3 linked regions of the Thermochromatium tepidum ATCC 43061 genome follow. The protein of the gene in region 1 binds, or shares a complex with, the protein of each later gene. Links are inferred from orthologs where the notes say so. Each region holds a gene or a part of one and is shown on either strand. Other genes may lie near its edges.

Evidence for each region.
Region 2: the proteins of dnaN (region 1) and dnaX are in contact, whole or in part, in a cryo-EM structure (PDB 8GIZ), measured with the Escherichia coli proteins. The link is inferred for Thermochromatium tepidum ATCC 43061 from one-to-one orthologs.
Region 3: the proteins of dnaN (region 1) and holB are in contact, whole or in part, in a cryo-EM structure (PDB 8GIZ), measured with the Escherichia coli proteins. The link is inferred for Thermochromatium tepidum ATCC 43061 from one-to-one orthologs.

Annotation. Positions count from the first base shown.
Region 1 is NZ_CP039268.1:2,759,817-2,765,259, reverse strand. The notes cover bases 1,461-4,222. They hold dnaN (DNA polymerase III subunit beta), read right to left. Parts: upstream 3,511-4,222; coding sequence 2,410-3,510; downstream 1,461-2,409. Other genes in these bases: dnaA (chromosomal replication initiator protein DnaA), read right to left, coding at 3,614-4,222; recF (DNA replication/repair protein RecF), read right to left, coding at 1,461-2,280. Also shown: E6P07_RS12760 (lipocalin-like domain-containing protein), read left to right, coding at 1-1,099; more of recF, read right to left, coding at 1,189-1,460; more of dnaA, read right to left, coding at 4,223-4,957; rpmH (50S ribosomal protein L34), read left to right, coding at 5,247-5,381; rnpA (ribonuclease P protein component), read left to right, coding at 5,378-5,443. UniProt on the Escherichia coli protein: Confers DNA tethering and processivity to DNA polymerases and other proteins. Acts as a clamp, forming a ring around DNA (a reaction catalyzed by the clamp-loading complex) which diffuses in an ATP-independent manner freely and bidirectionally along dsDNA.
Region 2 is NZ_CP039268.1:2,618,629-2,621,539, forward strand. It holds dnaX (DNA polymerase III subunit gamma/tau), read left to right. Parts: upstream 1-603; coding sequence 604-2,220; downstream 2,221-2,911. Other genes in the region: aroB (3-dehydroquinate synthase), read left to right, coding at 1-290; E6P07_RS12160 (YbaB/EbfC family nucleoid-associated protein), read left to right, coding at 2,360-2,683; recR (recombination mediator RecR), read left to right, coding at 2,688-2,911. UniProt on the Escherichia coli protein: Part of the beta sliding clamp loading complex, which hydrolyzes ATP to load the beta clamp onto primed DNA to form the DNA replication pre-initiation complex.
Region 3 is NZ_CP039268.1:1,965,806-1,971,486, reverse strand. What follows is about bases 1,050-4,049. They hold holB (DNA polymerase III subunit delta'), read left to right. Parts: upstream 1,050-2,021; coding sequence 2,022-3,077; downstream 3,078-4,049. Other genes in these bases: E6P07_RS09000 (hydrogenase maturation protease), read right to left, coding at 3,924-4,049; E6P07_RS09005 (PilZ domain-containing protein), read left to right, coding at 3,229-3,597; tmk (dTMP kinase), read left to right, coding at 1,381-2,025; mltG (endolytic transglycosylase MltG), read left to right, coding at 1,050-1,384. Also shown: pabC (aminodeoxychorismate lyase), read left to right, coding at 1-350; more of mltG, read left to right, coding at 359-1,049; more of E6P07_RS09000, read right to left, coding at 4,050-4,415; E6P07_RS08995 (Ni/Fe hydrogenase subunit alpha), read right to left, coding at 4,412-5,681. UniProt on the Escherichia coli protein: Part of the beta sliding clamp loading complex, which hydrolyzes ATP to load the beta clamp onto primed DNA to form the DNA replication pre-initiation complex.

The sequences.
Region 1 (5,443 bases):
CTCTCTGCTGGCCCTGGCCAGCCTACCCCTGACCCCCCTCCTGGCGGCGACTGAGCCGACCGCTAAAAACGTCGGCGCAGAGACTAAACCGGAGGTCAATTTCGACGCCGTGCTCCCCGGTCGCGTCCTTCGCTTCCCGAACGACGAGGGAGGCCACCCGGGATTTCGCACCGAATGGTGGTATGTGACCGGTTGGATCGAGGCGGACGGCGATCCGTTCGGCTTTCAGATCACCTTCTTTCGCGTGCGCACTGGCATCGGTGAGGACAACCCGAGCGCCTTTGCCCCACGCCAGCTGCTGCTGGCGCATGCCGCCATCGCCGATCCGCGATTGGGTCGCTTGCGTCACGCTCAGCGTGCCGCCCGTACAGGCTTCGAGCGCGCCGGATACAGCACGGATCGGGCGCACGTCTGGATCCATGACTGGTCGTTCGAGCAGATGGAGGACCACTATGCTGCCCGCGTGAACGCCGAGGACTTTGACTATGACCTCAGACTCGTCTTCACTGGACCCCCCATGCTCAACGGCGACCAGGGCTTTAGTCGCAAGGCGCCGGACCCGCTGCATTCCAGCTATTACTACAGCCGGCCTCAGTTGCGGGTCGATGGCCAGGTGACGTTGGAGGGTCAGCGTCGGACGGTCAGCGGGCGCGCCTGGATGGATCATGAATGGTCGAGTGCCTACAGCCCCGAAGAGGCCGAGGGTTGGGACTGGGTCGGTCTGAACCTGGACGATGGTGACGCCCTCATGGCCTTTCGGATGCGCCGTCCCGACGGCACGGCGCTCTGGGCGAGCGCTACCCGACGCTTGAGCGATGGTCGAACCCAGTCGCTCGGACCTAAGCAGGTCACCTGGTTCCCGCGGCGGCGCTGGCGGTCGCCACGCACTGGGATCGAATACCCGATCGAATGGGATCTGGGTATCGGTGAGCGTCGCTACCGCCTCCAGCCGCTGATGGACGACCAGGAACTCGACAGCCGTCGCTCGACGGGAACCATTTATTGGGAGGGCGCGGTACGTGGGTTCGAGGACGAACGCGAGATCGGGCGCGGCTATCTGGAAATGACCGGCTATGGAGACCGGATCCGGGTGGGTTGAGCGTTCTTGACTCGAGGTTTCACTGAAAATGTTCCACGTGGAACGTCGTCAGATCGCAAAGCCAGGCGTGTTTCCGGACTCAAGTCGTCTCAGCCGGAATGTTCCACGTGGAACATCGTCAGCGACTCCGTACCACCAAAGATTCCAGGATCGCCATCGTTCGCCACGCGCGTGGCGATGACCTGATTGCCCGTGGAACCAAAGGCGCTCCACAAGCGCTCAGCCATGGTGCGGTCCAGCTCGGCTTCGAGGTCATCGAGCAGCCAGATGACCGGCTCACGCCCATGCGCACGATGGACACGTTCAGCCGCGAGCTGCAGTAGCGCGACCACAATCTTGGCCTGTCCGCGCGAAAAGCCGCGTCTACCCTCCCCCCAGTCGACACAAAAGTCGGCACGTGACGGACCGGCCAGGGTATAGCCGCGCGCCAACTCCTGATCGGCCAGTGATGCTAGGGTCTCGCCGAGCTCCCAGCCATCTGGCCAACCGCGTCGATAGCGCAGATCGGCCCCTTGCAAAAACGGATAGTCATCACACAGCGCCCGAAAGTACGCACGCCATTCGGCATGGAATGCGGCACGTCGGCGATCTATGGATTCGGCCAGTGCGATGAAACTGCGATCCCAGAGCCCCTGTTGGCCGCCACCAGACCGAATGGCCGCATTGCGCTGCATCAAGACGCGCGTGAAATCCCTGTGGATCTGAGCGAAACGGTGTTCCACGTGGAACACATTCCAGTCCAGGAAACGACGTCTCAGACTTGGGTCGCCCTCGAGCAGGATCTGCGCGTTTTCGCCGATCAGCTTGACCTGCAAGGGTGAACGCCAATCGGCGTCCCCGGTCTCCATCCATAGCGGCGGATGGATGTCACGTGCAGCCGTGGCGCCTTCCTTGACATAGCGGAGGCGAATCCTGTCATAGCCAGACGCCTGATAGACACCCTCAACACGGGTATATGGCTCGCCTTGAGTAGTAAGCGGCCCGGACTTGGTTCCACGGAAGGTCCGCCCGCGCGCCAGTAGATAGATGGCTTCCAGGACACTGGTCTTGCCGGCACCATTGGCCCCTGTCAGCAGCAGTGTCCGCGTATCGATGGCGAGATCGAGCTGTCGGATGTTGCGTAGCGACTTGATCCGAAGTGAGCGCAGACCAGGGTCAGGGGTCAGGCCCGAATGTTCCACGTGAAACATCGGGCCTGACCCCTGAAACGCTGGACTGGGCGACTCTGCAACGATGTTGAAGTGTTCCATGTCGGAACCTGACTTCAGATCGACTGGATCAGGATATTCGCGTCCGTGCATGTATGCGGATCACAGTCGCATCGGCATGACGACAAAGGTCTCGCTCTCGCTGTCTGCGCCGCGCCAGAGCGAGCTACTGTTGGCATCCTGAAAATAGAGGCTGACCGCTGGCGCATCGATGGCGCCAAGCACGTCCATGAGATAGGCGACATTGAAACCAATCGAGATTGGCTCGCCCGCGTAATCGAGCTCGATCTCTTCCTCGGCCTCTTCCTGCTCGGGATTGTGCGCCAGCAGTTTGAGCCTGCCTGGTTCGAAGTCCAGACGCACGGCGCGATATTTTTCGTTCGAGAAGATCGAGACGCGTGAGAGCGCGCGTCTTAAGGCATCCTTCTCGACGATGGCCATACCCCCATCACGGCCTGGAATCACGCGCTCATAGTCAGGGTAGCGACCATCGATGAGTTTGGAGGTCAGGGTCATGGTGCCGACCACCACGCGCAGACTGCGCTCGCTGAGACGGAGTGCGACCGGGGCATCCGATCCGCCCAGCTGACGCTTAAGCTCCATCACGGTCTTGCTGGGCACGATCCCCTGACGCTCAGTGTCCAGCGCCAGATCGAGCGGCGTAACGAACTTGGCCAGCCGGTGTCCATCCGTCGCCACCGCGATCAGGGCGTCTGCCTTTAGTTCCAGCAGCAGACCATTCAGATAGTAACGGACATCCTGTTGCGCCATGGCAAAGGCCGTCTTGTCGAGCACGTGCTTGAGCTGGCCTTCCTGGATCTGAAAGTCGAAACCGTCTGCCGGGAGATCCATGATCGGGAAGTCGGTCGCCGGTAGCTGTCCAAGCGTAAAGCGTCCGCGCCCTGCGGTGATGACACAGCGCTCATCCCTGAGGCGAAACCGGATCTCGGCGCCCTCGCTCAGCTGGCGACAGATGTCGAACAGCTTGCGGGCTGGGATCGTGGTCTCGCCCTCTTGCAAGATCTCGGCCTCGAAGCTGGTCTTGACCTCGACCTCCAAATCTGTCCCTGTGAGGCTGACGCGCCCGTCGCGGGCCACGACGAGCAAATGACCTAGGATCGGCAGGGTCTGGCGCCGATCAACGACGCCGGTCACCTTATTGAGCGCAGGCAGGACGGTTTCTCGGTTGACAATGAATTCCATCAGGGGCTCCATGATTCTCGCCGAGATGACTAGCGCTGGCTTGGTAAGCTAGTCATCGACTCAGAGGGATGGGGGTGCATCGGATTTGGTTGGCTGGAGTGTTCTACAACGTCAGCATTCTTAATAGGCTGCGGTAGTCTTCCTCGATCGTCGCATCGCTTTCACGCAGGCTCTTGATCTTGCGGGTGGCATGCAGAACCGTAGTGTGATCGCGGCCTCCGAATGCCTGACCGATCTCGGGCAGACTATGCTTGGTGAGCTCCTTGGCGAGCGCCATGGCCATTTGGCGCGGACGTGCCAGCGAGCGACTACGCTTGGTTGAGAGCAGATCGGAGGTGCGCAACTTGTAGTAGTCGGCGACCGTGCGCTGAATGTTCTCCAGACTGACCTGCCTGTCCTGAGCGATGAGCACATCACGCAGCGCCTGCTTCGCAAACTCCAAGGTAATGGGTTTGCCGGTGAAGTGGGCATTAGCCACCAGACGTCTGAGCGCCCCCTCGAGTTCGCGGATGTTGGAACGGATACACCGCCCGACGAAAAAGGCCACGTCCTCAGGCAGTTCGACGCCGAGCTGACTGGCCTTACAGTGCAAGATGGCCACTCTGGTCTCCAGGTCGGGCGGATCTATGGCCACCGTCAAACCCCAGCCGAAACGCGAGCGCAGACGCTCCTCCAGTCCAGTCACCTCCTTGGGAAAACGGTCACTAGACAGCACGATCTGTTGGCGTGACTCCAGGAGCGCATTAAAGGTATGAAAGAATTCCTCTTGTGAGCGTTCCTTGCCGGCGAAGAACTGTACATCGTCGATCAGGAGCGCGTTGACCGAGCGATAGGTCTTCTTGAACTCCTCGATGCGGTTGTGCTGCAGGGCCTTGATCATCTCGGCGACGAAACGCTCGGAGTGCAGATAGACGACTCGCGCACTTGGATTGGAGGTGAGGATGCCATTGCCGACCGCGTGCATCAGATGCGTCTTGCCCAGCCCGACCCCACCATAGATGAACAGCGGATTGTAGGTTCCGCCCGGGTTACGCGCGATTTGGATCGAAGCCGCGCGTGCCAACTGGTTGGACTTGCCCTCGACGAAGGTCTCAAAATTGAAGTCGGCGTTCAGATTGGCCGTCGCGCGCCGATCGGCCAGATCCGAGCCGATCACACTGGACTTCGAGCGGGCACCCTGTCCTTTCTCTGCACCAAACTCGCCAACCTCGAAATAAAGTTCAGAGACCTCGCCTTGACTGTGGCGCGTACAGAGTTCGCGCAGACGATCGGCATAATGCTTGCGGATCCAGTCGAGCACGAACCGATTCGGCGCTAACAACCTGAGCAATGAGCCATCCACGCGCGCTTGCAGGGGCAGGATCCAGGTGTTGAACTCGGCGGATGTCAACTCGGCCTTCAATTGATTGATGCAGTGCTCCCATAGGGCTAAGTCGTTTCCCGACATGCGTCGTCTCGGTTTGGATACGGCAGCGCGCGCGATGGCGCCACCCGGATGATTGCATAAGGAGTGGATTTGATGATGAAGCCGGTGCGCACAGCAGCCGGACGTGGCCTCCTGGCCTGAACCACCGGCCAAGTCTAGCGCCCTTGCGTCGACTTATCCACAGCCCGAACCGATTGGGCACGTCTTTTGATTGACTTCTGGCAAAAAATTACCTAGGCTTCCACGTCTTTTTTAGCTGGGTCATCAGACCCCTGCGTCCCACCACAGATTTCTCTGGAGTATCGTTAACATGAAGCGCACCTTTCAGCCCAGCCGCCTCAAGCGTGCTCGCGCCCATGGTTTCCGTGCCCGTAGCGCCACCCGCAATGGCCGCAAGGTTCTGAGTGCGCGGCGTGCCAAGGGCCGTGCGCACCTCATCCCCTGAGCGCCAACGCGCAAAGCAGCGACCCTGGCCAGGGCTTCGGGCGCGAGCGGCGGCTAACGAGT
Region 2 (2,911 bases), 140 kb from region 1 along the record:
GGTTGCACGGCGAGGCGGTTGGTGCGGGTATCTGTCTGGCCGCTGCGCTCTCGGCGCGTCTCGGTTGGCTGACCGAGAGCGAGGTCGAGCGCACTCACCGTCTGATTGCTGGAGCCGGACTGCCGACCAGGCGTCCGCCACAACTGGCGCCCGAGCGCATGCTTGAGCTCATGGCCGTCGATAAGAAGGTGCTCGCCGGTCATTTGCGTCTGGTGCTGCTCAAGCGGCTCGGTGAAGCCGTCGTCACCAGCGATTTCGATCACGACGCCTTGGCACACGTCCTGGCTTGAACTGTTGCAGTGATCCTCTTTGGCCTCCCAACCCGAGAGACCCGCAGGCGGATCCGCCACGGATCGTTTGTGTTCCACTCAGCTCTCTGCTAAGCTTCGCCTTCGCTTTGGCGCAAGACGCCAATCTAGTCATCATGGTGACCCGCGTCGGTCCCTTCGCAACGTGAAACCGTGAACCCGGTCAGGCCCGGAAGGGAGCAGCCGCAGCGGTGGCAACGTGTGCCGGGGTGCGGCTGGCGCGGGTCGCCGCCTAAGCCTTTGTTTACCCCGCGATTCCTCATGCCGTCCAGATCCGGACTGATATAATCGCGCCATGTCCTATCAAGCGCTTGCCCGCAAATGGCGTCCCCGTTCGTTCGACGATATAGTCGGGCAGCAGCATGTCGTGCGCGCGCTCTCCAATGCGCTCGACCGTAATCAGCTCCATCACGCCTATCTGTTCACTGGGACCCGCGGTGTCGGTAAGACCACGCTCGCGCGCATCCTATCCAAGGCGCTCAACTGCGAACAGGGCGTCGGCTCCAAGCCCTGCGGGCTTTGTTCGGCCTGTCGTGAGATCGATACCGGACGCTTCGTCGATCTACTCGAGGTCGACGCCGCCTCGCGCACCAAGGTCGAGCAGACCCGCGAATTGCTCGAAAACGTCCCCTATGCCCCGGTGCGGGCGCGCTTCAAGGTGTACCTCATCGACGAGGTGCACATGTTCTCGGGGCATAGCTTCAATGCGCTGCTCAAGACGCTTGAGGAGCCGCCGCCCCATGTGAAGTTTCTACTCGCGACCACCGACCCGCAGAAGATCCCAGTCACGGTGCTTTCGCGCTGTCTTCAGCTCAATCTGCGTCGGCTGTTGCCGGGCGAGATCATCGACCGGTTGCGCTATGTGCTGGAACAGGAAGGGCTGGAGTTCGAGTCCACCGCCCTGCCCCTGCTTGCGCGCGCGGCCGACGGCAGTCTGCGCGACGCGCTCAGTCTGCTCGATCAGGCCATCGCCTTCGGTGGTGGGCGGGTCGTCGAGTCCGAGACGCGCGCCATGCTTGGCACCCTCAGCGGCGATCTGGCGCTCGACATCCTCGACGCCCTGGCCGAGGGTGATGGTGCCGCCGCGCTGGATGCCGTCGAGCGCGTGGCGTCCATGACGCCCGATTTTGCCGAGCTGCTGCGTGAGCTGATCGGGCTCCTGCACCGGCTGGCGCTGATCCAGCAGGTGCCCAAGACCCTGGGCGAAGACGACCCTGATCGTTCGCGTCTGTTGGCGCTCGCCGAGCGGTTGACACCCGAGGATGTTCAGCTCTTCTATCAGGTGGCGCTCACTGGCCAGACTGATCTACCGCTGGCACCCGATCCGCGCAGCGGGCTGGAGATGGTGCTGTTGCGCGCGCTCGCCTTCCGCCCGGGGGATCCAGGCGCGAGACCCACCGAGGCGTCTTTTCCGGATACAGACAGTACGTCGGTCGCCCGACCATCGGCGGATACCCAGTCTGCGCGACCCCTTTGGCTTCAGTCGTGCGATGCAACGCCGCAGACAGCGTCCGGCTCGCAGACACTCGAAAACACGGACGACTGGCAGCGGCTCGTGGCACGGCTATCGGTTGGCGGCATCGCCGACCAGCTCGCTCACAACTGCGCCTTTCGCGACTATCAAGATGGGCGGCTCAGTCTCCAGCTCGATCCGTCCGCCGAGCGTCTGCGTGTGCCGAGCGCCCTGTCACGTCTGAAGGACGCGCTCGAACAGGCACTCGGACGCTCGCTCGAACTAGAGATCAAGGTCGCCCATCCCGAGCAGGAGACCCTAGCACAGCGGCGTGCGCGCGAGGCCGAAGAACGCCGACAAGCGGCGGTTGCACAGATGTATATCGATCCGGTCGCCCAATCGATACGCGATACCTTCGAGGCGGACTGGACGTCGGGCAGTATCCAGCCCGACGATTGATACCCGGCTTTCCGTCTCGCGCCTGGACAGAGGCGCGAGACAAGTTTTAGGCATGATGGTCTCCACTGGAGACGATCGCTCGAATCCCAGCGTCCGGAGCCGCCGGGCGCCTTGTCACAACCCTATTTGAGGTGAACACATGAAGGCACTGGGTGGCCTGCTCAAGCAGGCGCAAAAGATGCAGGAAGACATGCAGCAGGCGCAGGCGCGTCTGGCACAGGAAGAGACCACCGGCGAGGCCGGAGGCGGCCTAGTCAAGGTCACCATGAACGGCCAGCATCAGGCCAAGCGCGTTGAGATCGATCCCTCGCTCATGGGTGAAGACAAGGAGATGCTCGAAGACCTGATCACGGCTGCTATCAATGCCGCTAGCCAGCGTATCGCCGAGAAGGCCAAGGAGACCATGGCCGAGCTGACCGCTGGCATGCCGCTGCCGCCGGGCATGAAGCTGCCCTGGTCTTGAACATGTGGATGAGCATTCGCTCCTGAACCAGCTGATCGAGGCCCTGCGCTGTCTGCCGGGTATTGGTCCGAGGTCGGCGCGACGCATCGCCTTCTATTTGTTGGAGCGCGACCGTGAAGGCGGCGCACGTCTGGCGCGGGTGATGGCCGAGGCGATGGTCGCGATCCGGCGCTGCGCGCGCTGTCGCACCCTGACCGAACACGAGGTCTGCGCGCTTTGCGCCAATCC
Region 3 (5,681 bases), 790 kb from region 1 along the record:
CCATCGCCGAGGGGCTCATGTTCGATGCCAACGGCGATCTGGTCGGCGGTACCATGACCAATGTCTTTTTGTGGGACGGTCGCTGTCTGATGACGCCGCCGGTCGATCGCAGTGGCATCGCCGGCACCGTGCGTGGTCTGACGCTGGAACTCGCGGCGCACCTGGGGATCGAGTGTCTGGTCATGCGCCTCGATCGGGCCGCGCTCGATCAGGCATGCGGGCTCTTTCTGACCAACTCGATCATCGGCGTCTGGCCGGTGCGCGCGTTGGAGGGACGCCGCTTCGATCTGGCGCTGCTGCCTTGGGACCTGCTCGATCGGCTGTATCAGGCCGCCTGTACGCCGGGGTGATCGGCCCAATGTCGAAACGTGTCCTCGTAGGGCTCATGCTCGTCGTCCTTGTGGCTGGCTTCTTGCTGGCCGGGGCCCTGTGGCGTGACTATCAGTGCTTTCTGTCGCAGACGATCCAGACCGACCAGGAGCGCGTTTTGTTCGATGTGCCACGCGGGACCTCCCTGCGCACCCTGGCAAGGCGTTTGCGCGAACAGGGTCTGATCGAACGTCCGATCTATTTCATCGCGATGGTCTATCTCCGGGGTGATCAGGGCCGGATCAAGGCCGGTGAGTATGCCTTCACGCGCGACATGACGCCGCCGCGCCTCCTGGAGTGGCTGACATCGGGTCGGGTGGTCGAATACAACCTCACCCTGGTCGAGGGCTGGACCTTCCGGCAGGCGCTGGCGGCGATCGACAGTCACGAGGTCTTTGCCGGTGGTCCCAGGCTCGCGGATCTCTCCGATGCCGAGATCATGGCCCGGCTCGGACGTCCTGAGGCGCATCCTGAGGGGCTGTTCTTCCCGGATACCTATCGCTTTACCCGTCAGACCAGTGCCCTGGACCTCCTCAGGCGCGCGCTCGCCCGGATGGAGACCATCCTGGCCGAGGAATGGGAACAGCGCGCGCCGAACCTGCCGATCACCACACCCTACGAAGCCCTGATCCTCGCCTCCATCATCGAGAAGGAGACCGCAATGGCGGACGAGCGCCCGCGGATCGCCGGCGTCTTTACCCGCCGTCTCCAGCGTGGAATGCGGCTTCAGACCGATCCGACCGTCATCTACGGCCTGGGCGAGCGCTATGACGGCAACATCCGCCGTGCCGACCTGCGCGAGGCGACACCCTACAACACCTATGTCATCCCTGGGCTGCCGCCGACGCCCATCGCCCTGGTCGGGCGCGAAGCGATCCACGCCGCACTCCACCCCGAAGAGGGCGAGGAGCTCTATTTCGTCGCCAGGGGCGATGGGCGTCATGTGTTCTCGCGCACGCTCGAAGAGCACAATCAGGCGGTGCGTCGCTATATCCTGAGCCGGAACGACGAATGAGACGCGGACGCTTCATCACGCTCGAGGGGATCGAGGGCGCGGGTAAATCGACCCAGATTGCGCCTCTGGCCGAGCTGTTGCGTGCGCGCGGTCTGGAGGTGCTCACCACCCGCGAACCGGGCGGCTCGCCCTTGGCCGAACGGTTGCGCACCCTGCTGCTCGACCCGGACCACCAGGGCATGCCCGCGACGACCGAGCTGCTGCTGCTGTTTGCCGCGCGTTCCGATCATCTCGAACGCCGCATCCGTCCGGCGCTCGAAGCCGGACGTTGGGTGCTCTGCGATCGCTTCACCGATTCGACCTACGCCTATCAGGGTGGTGGGCGCGGGATCGACCCAAACCGCATCGCGGTGCTCGAGGATTTGGTGCAGGACAGTCTGCGCCCGGATCTGACGCTGGTGTTCGACCTGCCACCGGAACTGGGGCTTGGGCGCGCCAAGTCGTGTCTTGGCCAAGGCGATCGGTTCGAGTCCGAGAGTCGGCGATTCTTCGCCGCGGCACGCGCGGTCTATCTCGAACGGGCAAGGGCCAATCCGAGGCGCTATCGGGTGATCGACGCCACGGCACCGCTCGCGGAGGTAAAACGCGCTGCCGCGGCTGAGCTGAACGCCTTCGTCGATGCACTGGAGTTTCGGTCATGAGTGCAACGCGCCGCGAATCCGCGCCATTGCACGTCGCTGGACCTTCGCCGCGAGCGTTCGAGCGTCCATTGCCCTGGACCGAGTCCATCTGGTCGCATCTGCACGCCGCGCGCGCATCCGGTCGACTGGCACAGGGGCTGCTGATCTTTGGGCCAAACGGCCTCGGCAAGCGTGTGCTGGCGCGTGCGTTGGCCCAATCGCTGTTATGCCCGACACCGAACGTCCAGGGCCTGGCCTGCGGTCGGTGTGCCGACTGTCGGCTGCTAGCCGCCGGCAGCCATCCTGATCTGATCGCAGTCGGCCCGGACCCGGAGAGCAAGTCGGGCGAGATCCCGATCGACGCGGTACGCCAGTTCGCCGAGCGCGAATCCCTGACCCCGAGCCGTGCCCCCTACAAGGTCGCCCTGATCGACCCGGCCGACCGGCTCAATCAGGCCGCCGCCAATGCCTTGCTCAAGACCCTAGAAGAACCGACCGAACACAGTCTGCTGTGTCTGATCGCGGAGCGGATCGGACGCCTGCCGGCGACCATCCGGAGTCGCTGTCTGCTGATCCAGGTGCCGATTCCGGACGAAGCGGCGGCCCTGAGCTGGCTCGCCTCACGCGAACCGCGCCCGGACTGGCCGCTGCGTCTGCGTCTGGCGCATGGCGCACCCTTGCGCGCCCTGGCCGACAGCGCCGACGACACCTGGATGGAACAGCGTGTCCAGTGTCTGCGTGACTTCTTAGAGATTGCGCGCGGACGCGCCGATCCGGTCGCGGTCGTTGGACGCTGGAACGAGATCGACACCGGGCGTATCCTCGATTGGCTCGCCGGCGTTATGGTGGATCTGCTTCGACTGGGCGTCTGCGCCACACCGCCCCGGCTCGATCATCCCGATCGACGAGACGAACTCTTGGCGCTGGCGCAAGGGCTCGACCTGGCGGCGGGGCATCGCTTCCTCAAGCGGATCCTGGAGGCACGCGCCCTGGGCGAGCGCAATCTCAATCAACAGTTGCTGCTGGAATCCCTCGCCATTGATTGGGCGCGGATCACCAGTCGGCATCATTAGGGAAACGCTGATTCAATCCCCTCTCCCTGCAAGCGGAGAGGGCAGGCTGAGGTGGTCATCAAATCATGTGCCTATTTTCCTCACCCCAACCCTCTCCCCGAGGGAGAGGGAGTTATTCAGTACTCCTTGGGAGGTCCGGAGGATCGAGTAGATGAGCACACCCAATCCAGCAGGCGGACTCGGCGGCCAACAACGTATCCTGAGCATCGCCATCAAGGACAAGGGCAACCTCTATGCCTCTTACATGCCCTTCATCAAGAATGGCGGACTCTTCATCCCCACCAACAAGAGCTATCAGCTCGGCGACGAGCTCTTTCTGCTGCTCCAGCTGATGGACGAGCCCGATCGCATCCCAGTCGCCGGGCGCGTGGTCTGGATCACCCCCGCCGGAGCCGAGGGCAACCGCACCGTCGGGATTGGGGTCCAATTCAACGATCAAGACAAGGGCGCCACTCGGCGCAAGATCGAGGAATATCTGGCCGGCGCCTTGGTCTCTGAACGCCCGACCTATACCCTCTAGTCTAGAACCGCTCCTTGACATCCTCCCCGGCTTGAAGGTCAGAGATTCCTACGGCGCTTGAGGCACGGCATTGCGCCGCCCCTTGAGTCGCTTCTCCGTGCGCCCCGATCCCGCCCTGAACGGCGGGGCTTGTCGCGCACTGGGTCGATCTCAGGGCGCTGGAACTGGCCCAAAGCGCCATCGAATGCGTTGGAAGAGAAGGCCAAGGCGGATGGCAGGGTCGATGAGGCGACCCTCACCACGCCGGCGACGCGGTTCACTGCATGCCTTAAGACCCAGCGCCGCCAACTCATGGCGTATCTGCGCGAGCCCTTGCCGGTCGATGGTTAAGACTTGTCCTGGACAGGGGAGGCCCGGCTTGGTCCCAGCCCTGGAGATTCGCACAGCCGCGCGACCTGATCGATCAAGCACCCGAGCGCCGCCGCGACGACCGGGCTCAGCTCGCCGTCGGCATAGCCGAAGTAGGATCCAGTCAGGGTGAGCAGATAGGCCTCAGGGGCGCGTCCATACAGGTGGCGACACCAGGCCAACAGACCAGACGGGTCTAGGGTGTGGACCAGCATGGAGTGTGGATCCGCGGCAGGGACCAGAAGCCGTATCTGCACCTGGCCCGGTTTGCCGCCGGTCGCCGCGTCGATAAAGATCGCCCGCTCGCAGTCGGCCAGTTCGGCGGCCAGCTCGATCGTCAGGGCATGGCACGCGATGGCCTCCACATCATTCGGCAGGCCGCGTTCGACCAGACGCTCGACCGCCAGCGGACCGATGACGTCATCGCCCCGGATCGGGTTGCCATAGCCAATGATGAGGGTCTTTCTCAAGGGTCTCGGCGTGCCAGCCGATCGATCACCTGGCCTGCCGCATCCCGCAGCTCGATTGCAAGCGGCATCTGACCGAAGGCATGTGAGGCGCAGGACAGACAGGGGTCGTAGCAGCGGATCACCGCCTCGACCCGATTGAGCATCCCCTCCTCAAGCCTGTTGCCATCGACATAGGTCGCCGCAACCTGGCGGATCGCCTGATTCATGGCCAGGTTGTTGTGCCCAGTGGCGATGATGAGATTGACCCAGGTGATGAGTCCGTCGTCGTCGATCCGGTAGTGATGGATGAGTGTCCCACGCGGCGCCTCGGCGACCCCAATCCCCTCGTAACGGTTGCTGCGGGCACGGGCACGTACCCGCGAATCCAGGATCATTGGATCCTTGAGCAGGCGCTCGATCATCTCCAGGCCGTAGATGATCTCAACCAGGCGCGCATAGTGATAGTGGAAGCTGCTGAGGACGGGGCCAGACTCCTGGAGCAGGTGGAACTCGGCCAGGGCGACATCGGCATAGGGCGTACCGCACGCCTGGACGTTGTTGAGCCGAGCCAGGGGTCCAACGCGATAGATCCCCTGCGGGTAGCCCTGGGGCTTGTAATAGGGGAACTTCATGTAGCTGAAGTCCTCGACCGCCTCGCCGATCAGGCGCCCATAGTCCTCGGGTGGTACCTGATCCTCCAGGATCCGCCCCTGGGCGTCCTTGATGCGCAACACGCCGTCATAGTGCTCGAGCTGGCCCTGGGGGGTGACCAGGCTCAAAAACAGCGTCGGCTGATTGCCAAAGTGCTCAGACTCATCCTTAAACCTGGGGACCAGCGTCTTGTAGAAGGCATAGGTACGCTGGGCGATCTCCAGCCCCTCGGGCAGCAGCCTGAGCATGGCCTCGCGCTTCTCGGCGGTGAGCGCCTCGGACACCCCGCCCGGTACGACCCAGGCCGGATGGATCTTCTTGCCACCCAGGGTCTCGATCAGGGTCTGGCCAATCTGACGCAGCCGGATGCCATCGCGCGCCAGCTCGGGGTTCTGATGCATGACGCCGAAGAGGTTGCGGGTGGCCGGGTCTGCATCCCAGCCGAGCAAGAGATCCGGCGAAGACAGATGGAAGAACGACAGGGCATGTGACTGGACGAGCTGGGCCAGGTTCAGGATCCGGCGCAGCTTGGCGGCGGTCGGCGGGATCTCGACCGCCAGCAGATGGTCGCAGGCCTTGTTGGAGGCGATGATGTGGCTGACCGGACAGATGCCGCAGGTGCGCGCGGTCAGGGCC